DNA from 2 places in the Kitasatospora sp. NPDC029312 genome. Region 2 is predicted to be linked to the other one. Evidence: riboswitches for the same ligand, from Rfam matches in the RefSeq annotation. Region 2 holds a riboswitch; the other holds the start of a gene.
What was found. Region 2 has a riboswitch for magnesium ahead of ACZ4WV_RS17490 (magnesium transporter MgtE N-terminal domain-containing protein). Riboswitches for the same ligand answer to the same signal wherever they lie in the genome.

Region 1 (4,203 bases), on a different contig from region 2:
GGGCGCTGCGGCCCTTGGCCCGCAGCGCGTCACGGCGGGCGACGCGCAGTGCGACCTTCCATGCTCCGAGCTTCAACGCGCCACCTCCCCGAGCGGGTTGGGCCGGTGGACGGCTGCCGGGCAGCCGCCGGAGCGGCGGCCGGCGCTCTCCGAGGCGATCGCGCCGTCCCGCAGGTGCACCACCCGGTCCGCCCAACTGGCGTGCGAGGCCTCATGGGTGACCATCACGGCCGCCGCCCCGGCGTCGCAGCGGGCGCGCAGGACGGCGAGCACCGCGTCGCCGGTGGCCGAGTCCAGTGCGCCGGTCGGTTCGTCGGCGAGCACCAGCCGGCGTTCGCCGATCAGCGCCCGGGCGATGGCGACGCGTTGCTGCTGTCCGCCGGACATGTCGTCGGGGAAGCGGTCGGCGAGCTCGCCGATGCCCAGTTCCTCCAGGGCGGCCAGCGCCTCCCGGCGGGCGGTGCGGCCCGGGACTCCGTCGAGTTCGCGGGGCAGGGCGATGTTCTCGGCGGCGGTGAGCGCCGGAATCAGGTTGTAGTCCTGGAAGACGTACCCGACGGAGCGTCGCCGCAGGTCGGCGAGCCGGCCGCGGCTGAGGCCGCCGAGCGTGACGCCCTCGACCAGCACCTCGCCCCGGGTGGGCAGCTCCAGTCCGCCGGCCAGGGTCAGCAGGGTCGACTTGCCGGAGCCGGACGGCCCCATCACGGCGACGAACTCGCCGGCGTGGACGGTCAGATCGATTCCGCGCAGGGCGTGCACCTCGGCGGCGCCGCGTCCGTGCACCCGGGACACCCCGGTCAGGCGCAGGACGGGTTCGGACCGGGTCGGATCGGTGTCGGACACACTTCCCCCTTGTGAGCTGTTCAGCTGCATATGCCGGTGAACTATATATGCCGACGGGGGGAAGCGCAGCCCGCGCGGCTCGGTCACGGTTCTACAAAGGTGTCGAAGTTCGGCCGAAAGGATTGAGGGCTCGCTCCCGGGTCGGGCTATGCTGTGTGAGGTTTCACGAGGCACCTCGTTCGGTGAGGCGTCTTCACGGACACAGGCCACTGACCCGACGACGTCGAGAGACGCCCAGGTTCAGGACAGGTCTTCCCGACCTAAGGGTTGACCCCAAGTGGCTTCCGGCCGGACCGGCTGGACACGCCGTGGAGTGCCAAAGCTCTGACGAGTTGGGGTGTACCGGTCCGCCGCGACCGGTGTGCTCCTTGCCGTGTCGCGACGCGGCGCACAGACGGTGCGCCCCCGGCCGGGAGGAGGCGAGAACATGGACTGCAGTAGTCCGGGTCACAGTCGCCCCTACCCCCGCATGCTCTCGAACACCTCCGGCACGCGGTAACAACCTCCCTGAGCGCCCGCCCGGCGCTTCATCCGCGCTCAACCATGTGCGGGCGCAGGGCGCATGACGGATCGTCACGTCAGGTCACGTCCCGTTCATGCGCATGGACGCTCCGCCATGTCCGCACGTCCGCACGGCCGCCGCCGCTCAGCGCCGCCGTGCGGAGGCGGCGGCGTGCGCCCGCGGGGAGGAACACTGCCGCGTGCCCCCTGACGCCCCTCGACGAGGGGCAGGGAGGCAGGCCCTGCCATGACCAATGCGATGCTGGACCCGAAGTTCCCCGCGGTTCCCGCCGCTTCCACCACATCCGCCGCCGCATCCGCCAAACCCGCCGCCGGCCAGGCCGTCCTGGACGACGCCCACCTCGGCGACATCAAGGGCGCGCTCGGCACCGTCCGGCTCGACGACACCGCCCCGCGCCACGGCCTCTCCGCCCGGCTCAAGACCCTGCTGGCGATCATCGGCCCCGGCCTGATCGTCATGGTCGGTGACAACGACGCCGGCGCCTTCTCCACCTACGGCCAGGCCGGGCAGAACTACGGCACCCAGCTGCTGTGGACCCTGCTGATGCTCATCCCCGTGCTGTACGTCAACCAGGAGATGGTGCTGCGCCTCGGCGCCGTCACCGGCGTCGGCCACGCCCGGCTGATCCTGGAGCGCTTCGGCCGCTTCTGGGGCGCGTTCAGCGTGATCGACCTGTTCCTGCTGAACGCGTTGACCCTGGTGACGGAGTTCATCGGCGTCACACTGGCCGCCGGCTACCTGGGCCTGCCCAAGGCGGCCTCGGTGGTCCTGGCGGCCGCGATCATCATCGCCTCGGCCTTCACCGGCTCCTTCCGGCGGTTCGAACGGGTCGCCATCACCCTGTGCGCGGGCTCGCTGCTGCTGGTGCCGGTCTACTTCCTGGTCCACCCGGAGACCTCGCAGCTGGCCCACGACTTCGTGACGCCCGCCCTGCCCGGCGGCTCCGGCGGGCTCGCGGCCGTCATGATGGTCATCATCTCGATCGTCGGGACCACCGTCGCCCCCTGGCAGCTGTTCTTCCAGCAGTCGTACGTCATCGACAAGCGGATCACCCCGCGTTTCATGACGTACGAGAAGGTCGACCTGTGGATCGGGATCGTCGTGGTCATCGTCGGCGCGGCCGCGCTGATCGGTCTCACGGCGGCGGCCTTCGCGGGTACCGACGGCTTCGGACGGTTCTCCGACGCGGCCGCCCTCGCCCAGGGCGTCGAGGCCAAGGCCGGCCGGCTGGCCGGCGTGCTGTTCGCGATCGCCCTGCTGGACGCTTCCATCATCGGCGCCTTCGCCGTCTCGCTCTCCACCGCCTACGCGATCGGCGACGTCTTCGGCATCAGGCACTCGCTGCACCGCGGGGTCAAGGGCGCCAAGGGCTTCTACGGCGTCTACGCCGGCCTGGTCGTCGTGGCCGCCGTCATCACCCTGCTGTCCGACGGCTACCTCCAGGGCCTGATGACCCAGTTCGTCCAGGTGCTCGCCGGGGTCCTGCTGCCCTCCGCCACCGTGTTCCTGCTGCTGCTCTGCAACGACCGCGCCGTGCTCGGCCCGTGGGTCAACGGCCCCAGGACCAACGCCTTCACCTCGGCCGTGGTCGGCGTCCTGGTGACGCTCTCGCTCGTCCTGACCGCTGCCGTGGTCTGGCCCGGCATCAGCTCCGACGCGATCCTGTGGATCATGGCCGGCTGCGGCGTCGCGGGCGTCCTCGTCGCCGGGTACTCCTTCACCTTCGGCCGCACGGCCACCAAGGAGGACCCCGTCGACCGCACCGGCCGCGAGAACTGGCGGATGCCTCCGCTGGACACCCTCGGCAAGCCGGTGATGTCCACCGCCCGCAAGGCCGGCATGGGCGCCCTGCGCGCCTACCTGCTGATCGCGACGGCCATGGTCATCATCAAGGTCGTCGAGACCGCGCTCGACCACTGAGCCGCCGGCCACGGCCGGTACGCCGTGGGGCGGGGGGGGGGGGGGGGGCCCCCCCCCCCCCCCCCCCCCCCCCCCCCCCCCCCCCCCCCCCCACCCCCACCCACCCCTCCCCCCCCCCCCCCCCCCCCCCCCCCCCCCCCCCCGCCCCCGCCCTTTCCCGCCCTTCCCATGGAGGAGGTGCCGTCGTGCACACCCTGACCACCGTCGAGTTCCTGGTCCGGCTCGCCACCGGCGTCGCCTGCGGCGCGTTGATCGGCGTCGAGCGCCAGTGGCGGGCCCGCATGGCCGGCCTGCGCACCAACGCCCTGGTCGCCGCCGGCGCCACCCTGTTCGTGCTCTACAGCGAGGCGGTCGGCGACGCCGGCAGCCCCACCCGGGTCGCCTCGTACGTCGTCTCCGGCATCGGCTTCCTCGGCGGTGGTGTCATCCTGCGCGACGGCGCCGGGGTGCGCGGCCTCAACACGGCCGCCACGCTCTGGTGTTCGGCTGCCGTCGGGGTCCTGGCCGCGTCGGGCAAGCTGGAACTCGCCGTCCTCGGCACGGCCGCCGTGCTGGCCGTCCACCTGGTGCTGCGCCCGGCCGGCCGGTTGCTCGACCGGGCCCCGCAGTCCGGCAGCGACCCGGACTCCACCAGCCGGGCCGTCGTCCACCTGGAGTGCGACCGCAAGTCCGAGACCCACATCCGAGCCCTGCTGCTCCAGGCCCTCGCCGCGTCCGGGCTCGCCCCGACCGGCCTGCGCGCCCGCCGTACCGAGCAGGGCGACGCCACCAGCCTGCGCGCCACCGTGTCGACCACCGGGCAGGTGACCCCGGCCCTGGAACAGGTCGTCACCCGGCTGTCGCTGGAGCCCGGCGTCCGGGACCTGCACTGGCACCTGGACGAGGACGGGGAGGAACCCGGCGGCCCGGCGCTGGCC
Region 2 (4,203 bases):
GGAAGCGCACGTCCTGCCCCGCCTGCCAGGACCACGGCGCCACCGAGGCGTGGTCCACCACGATCAGCAGGCCGTTCGGAGCCACCGCCGCCGCGGCGCGGCGCAGGACCTGGGCGCGGGGGATCTCCACCGGCGTGTGGAAGTAGCCGGCGCTCACCAGGTCGAAGTGGCCCTCCGGGAAGGTCCGGGCCAGGTCGTGGCGGACGGGGTGGACGCGGGCGGACAGCCCGGCGGTCCTCGCCCGCTCGGCGACGCGGTCGAGGGCGGTCCGCGCGACGTCGACGGCGGTGACGTCCCAGCCCCGGGCGGCGAGCCAGAGCGCGTCGCCGCCGTGTCCGCAGCCCAGGTCCAGCGCCGCGCCGGGGGTGGACACGAGGGCGGTGACGAGCTCCTCCAGGACGGCGTTCGGCTCGGTGCCCCACTGGGCGTCGAGGCGGGAGTAGTGGTTCTCCCAGAAGGTCGCGGAGTCGTCGGCGGTCTGCATGGCTGGTCCTCTCGTCGGGCGGGGGCGGTTCGCCGCGGCCGTGCGGCCCGGGCGTCCGGAACGACGGTGCGCCCCGCCCTGCCGGGCTTGCAAGGAAGCATGCCGTTTCGGCAACCTGGCCGGCATGGGCACCACGAAGAAGGACGTCCTGGCCTCGGTCGGCCCCCGGCTGCGCGAACTGCGGCACCGGCGCGGGATGACGCTGGCGGAACTCGCCGAACGGACCGGGATCAACGAGAGCACCCTGTCCCGGCTCGAGGGCGGCAGCCGCAAGCCCACCCTGGAGCTGCTGCTGCCGCTCGCCGACGTCCACGCCGTCCCGCTGGACGAGCTCGTGGGCGCGCCCCGCACCGGCGATCCGCGCATCCACCTGCGCCCGGTGGTCCGGGACGGGATGACGTACGTGCCGCTCAGCCGCCCCGGCGGTGTCCAGGCCCACAAACTGCTGATCCCGCCGCGGCCGGACAGCGAACCGGAGCTGAAGACCCATGAGGGGTTCGAGTGGGTCTATGTGCTCAGCGGACGGCTGCACCTGCTGCTCGGCGACCAGAGCCTGGTGCTCAAAGCGGGTGAGGCCGCCGAGTTCGACACCCACGTGCCGCACTGGCTCGGGCCCGACGGCGACAAGGCCGTCGAACTCCTGGTCCTCTTCGGGCACCAGGGCGAACGGGCCCACCTCCGGGCTCGCACGGTACCTGACGACGCATCATAGTCCTGGTGGCCGAGCCCTGTTCGGGTACCGGGCGGCCGCCGGGCGGTCCGCCACGCGGTACCACCGGCCGCACGCCCGGCGGCGCCCCCACTGATCGGTCCACGGTCAAGCTCGGGTCAAGGATTACGCCGTAGGGGCCGCGACCCCCTATCCTGGGGCGGATTCGAACAGACACCTCGTTCGGTGAGGCGTCTTCACGGACACAGGCCACTGATCCCACCCGTCGAGAGACGCTCCGGATCAGGACAGGTCTCCCCGGCTCAAGGGGTGACCCCAAGTGGCTTCCCGTCGGGCAACGACCAGGGACACGCCGTGGAGTGCCAAAGCTCTGACGAGTGGGGGTGCCCAGGCGGCGACGTCGGTCTCCCCCTGCCGCGCCGCCGCGACCTCGATGCGCGGCCGAGACCGGGAGGAGGCGTGATGGACGAAGGTCCTGGCCATAGTCGGCCCTTTCCCTTGACGTATTCGCCGTCCTCGCCGTCCCACCGCCGCCCGAGGCGCCCCGTCCTTCCCTGACCCGATCCGGTCCACTCCGCCCTTCCGCCCGTCCCGGCGCGGGCGGCCCTGGCGCATGCCTGGAACCGGCTCCGCGGTCGCGGACGGCGGCGGCGCACCGCCGGGCGGCCCGATGCCCCGTCCTGTCGGGGCGAGGGGGTTCCCACCATGGCTGCCGCCACCCTGTTCACGTCCACCACCGCCCGGCTGCGCGACCGCACCGTCGCCGCCGAGCGCCGCACCGCCGTCACCCGCGCCGTCCGGTCGTCGCTGGTCTCGCTCGCCGGGCTGGTCGGCGGGCCGGTCGCCAACCAGGCCGGTGAGGAGGTCGGCCGCGTCGTCGACGTCGTCGCCCGCCTCTACGGTGCGGAGCCGTACCCGCCCGTCACCGGCCTGATCATCCGGATAGGCCGGCGCCGCACCTTCATCGCCGCCCGCGCCGTCGACCGCATCATGACCGGCCGGGTCCGGCTGCGAACCGCCCGGCTGGACCTGCGGGAGTTCAACCGCCGCCCCGGCGAGGTGCTGCTCGCCCGCGACGTGCTCGACCACCAACTCGTCGACGTCGACGGCGTCCAGGTCACCCGCGCCGCCGACCTCTACCTGGCCCCGCTGGCCGCCCGCACCGTGCTCGTCGGCGTCGACGTCTCACTGCCCACCCTGCTGCGCCGGCTCGGCCCGCGCCGCTGGCAGGTCCGGCCCACCCCGGAGCGCGTCCTCGACTGGCAGTCCGTCGCCCCGTTCGGCGAGCAGGCCACCCACGGGCCCGCCGAGGTACGGCTGCGTGCCTCCCGCTCCGCGCTGCACCGGCTGCGCCCCGCCGACCTCGCCGACATCCTGGAGGACCTCGGCCGGCACGAACGCCAGCAGCTGCTGGGCTGGTTGGAGCCGGAGCAGGCGGCGGACGCGCTGGAGGAGATGGAACCCGCCGAGCTGGAGAACCTGCTGCGCGAAGTGCCGCCCGAGCACGCCGCCCGGCTCGTCGACGAGATGGAGCCGGACGAGGCGGCCGACGCCCTGCGCGACCTCGCACCCGGCGAGCGCGAGACCCTGCTGGCCCGGATGCCCGAGCCCGAGGCCGCCGAGCTGCGCTCCCTGCTCGCCCATCGCGAGGGCACCGCGGGCGGCGCGATGACCACCCTGCTGGTCACCGCCGGCCCCGCGCACACCGTCGCCCAGGTGCGGGCGGAACTCGCCGCGCAGGCCGAGCACCGCACCGACATCGACGCGGTCACCGTGCTGGACGACGACGGGCGGCTGCTCGCCGACATCCCGCTGTTCGACCTCGCCGTCGCCGAGGACACCACCGTGATCGGTGATCTCGCCAGCTGGCTGGGCCAGTTCGGCCCACCGGTGACCGTACGGCCCGACACCCGCCTGGCCGAGGCCGCCGACCGCCTGGTCGCCGCCCGGGCCACCTCCCTGCTCGTGGTCGACGACTTCGGGCGCCCCCTCGGCCGGGTCCTGGCCGACGACATCCTCGACTCGCTGCTGCCCGAGCGCGGGCGCCTGCACTTCCGGAGGCTCCTCAAGTGACCCGCGACCTCGACGCCCACCGGGACGTCGCCACCCGACCGGACACCGCCGACGCCGCGTCCGTCCCGGCGCCCGATCCCGCGTCCGACGCCGCATCCGTCCCGGCGTCGGCGCAGCCATCGGCGCAGCCATCGGCGCAGCCATCGGCGCAGACGTCCGCGCAGGACACCGGGAACGCCCCGAGCACCCCCGGGCGCACCGGCCGCCGCCGGGGCCTGCGCCGACTCGCCGCCGTCGCCATGGTGGCCGGCCCCGGCCTGGTCGCCGCCAACGCCGGCAACGACGCCGCGGGCATCGCCACCTACGCCAGCGCCGGCTCCCAGTTCACCTACGGGACGCTGTTCTTCATGGTGCTGGTCACCGTCGCCCTGGTGATGGTGCAGGAGATGGCCGTCCGGCTCGGCGCCCACACCGGCAAGGGCCTGGGCGCGCTGATCCGCGAGCAGTTCAGCCTGCGCCTGACCGCCCTCGCGGTGTTCTGCCTGCTGCTGGCCAACACCGGCCTGGTGGTCAGCGAGTTCGCCGGCATCGGCGCCGCCTTCGAGCTGCTCGGCGTGCCCAAGTGGGCGGTCATCCCGCCGGCCGCCGTCCTGCTCTGGTCGCTGGTGCTGTTCGGCTCGTACAAGTGGGCCGAGCGCATCTTCCTGGTGATGTCGCTGGCGTTCTTCGCCTACCCCGTCGCGATGGTCCTCGGCCACCCGGACTGGGGGCAGGTCGGCGAGCACCTGGTGGTGCCGCACCTGGAGCCCGGCAAGGACTTCATCCTGCTGGCCGTCGCCCTGATCGGCACCACTGTCAGCCCCTACATGCAGTTCTACGCCGCGGCCGGCGTGGTCGACCGCGGCGTCAAGCCCGCCGACTACAAGCTGATCCGGGCCGACGCCGTACTCGGCGCGGTGTTCGCCTGCGTGATCAGCCTGACCATCATCATCGCCACCGCCGCGGCGATCGGCGGCACCGGCCCGCTGGAGTCCGC

Region 1: linked by a shared signal. The riboswitch ahead of ACZ4WV_RS09505 (NRAMP family divalent metal transporter) and the one ahead of ACZ4WV_RS17490 (magnesium transporter MgtE N-terminal domain-containing protein) in region 2 are both predicted to bind magnesium.

Annotation. Positions count from the first base shown of each region.
Region 1 is NZ_JBVHXY010000008.1:58,525-62,727, reverse strand. It holds gene ACZ4WV_RS09515 (FtsX-like permease family protein) at 1-76, opposite strand, end outside; gene ACZ4WV_RS09510 (ABC transporter ATP-binding protein) at 73-873, opposite strand; M-box (ykoK) riboswitch at 1,011-1,187, shown strand; gene ACZ4WV_RS09505 (NRAMP family divalent metal transporter) at 1,592-3,286, shown strand; gene ACZ4WV_RS09500 (MgtC/SapB family protein) at 3,472-4,203, shown strand, end outside.
Region 2 is NZ_JBVHXY010000019.1:12,317-16,519, forward strand. It holds gene ACZ4WV_RS17480 (SAM-dependent methyltransferase) at 1-484, opposite strand, end outside; gene ACZ4WV_RS17485 (helix-turn-helix domain-containing protein) at 609-1,196, shown strand; M-box (ykoK) riboswitch at 1,365-1,544, shown strand; gene ACZ4WV_RS17490 (magnesium transporter MgtE N-terminal domain-containing protein) at 1,860-3,227, shown strand; gene ACZ4WV_RS17495 (divalent metal cation transporter) at 3,224-4,203, shown strand, end outside.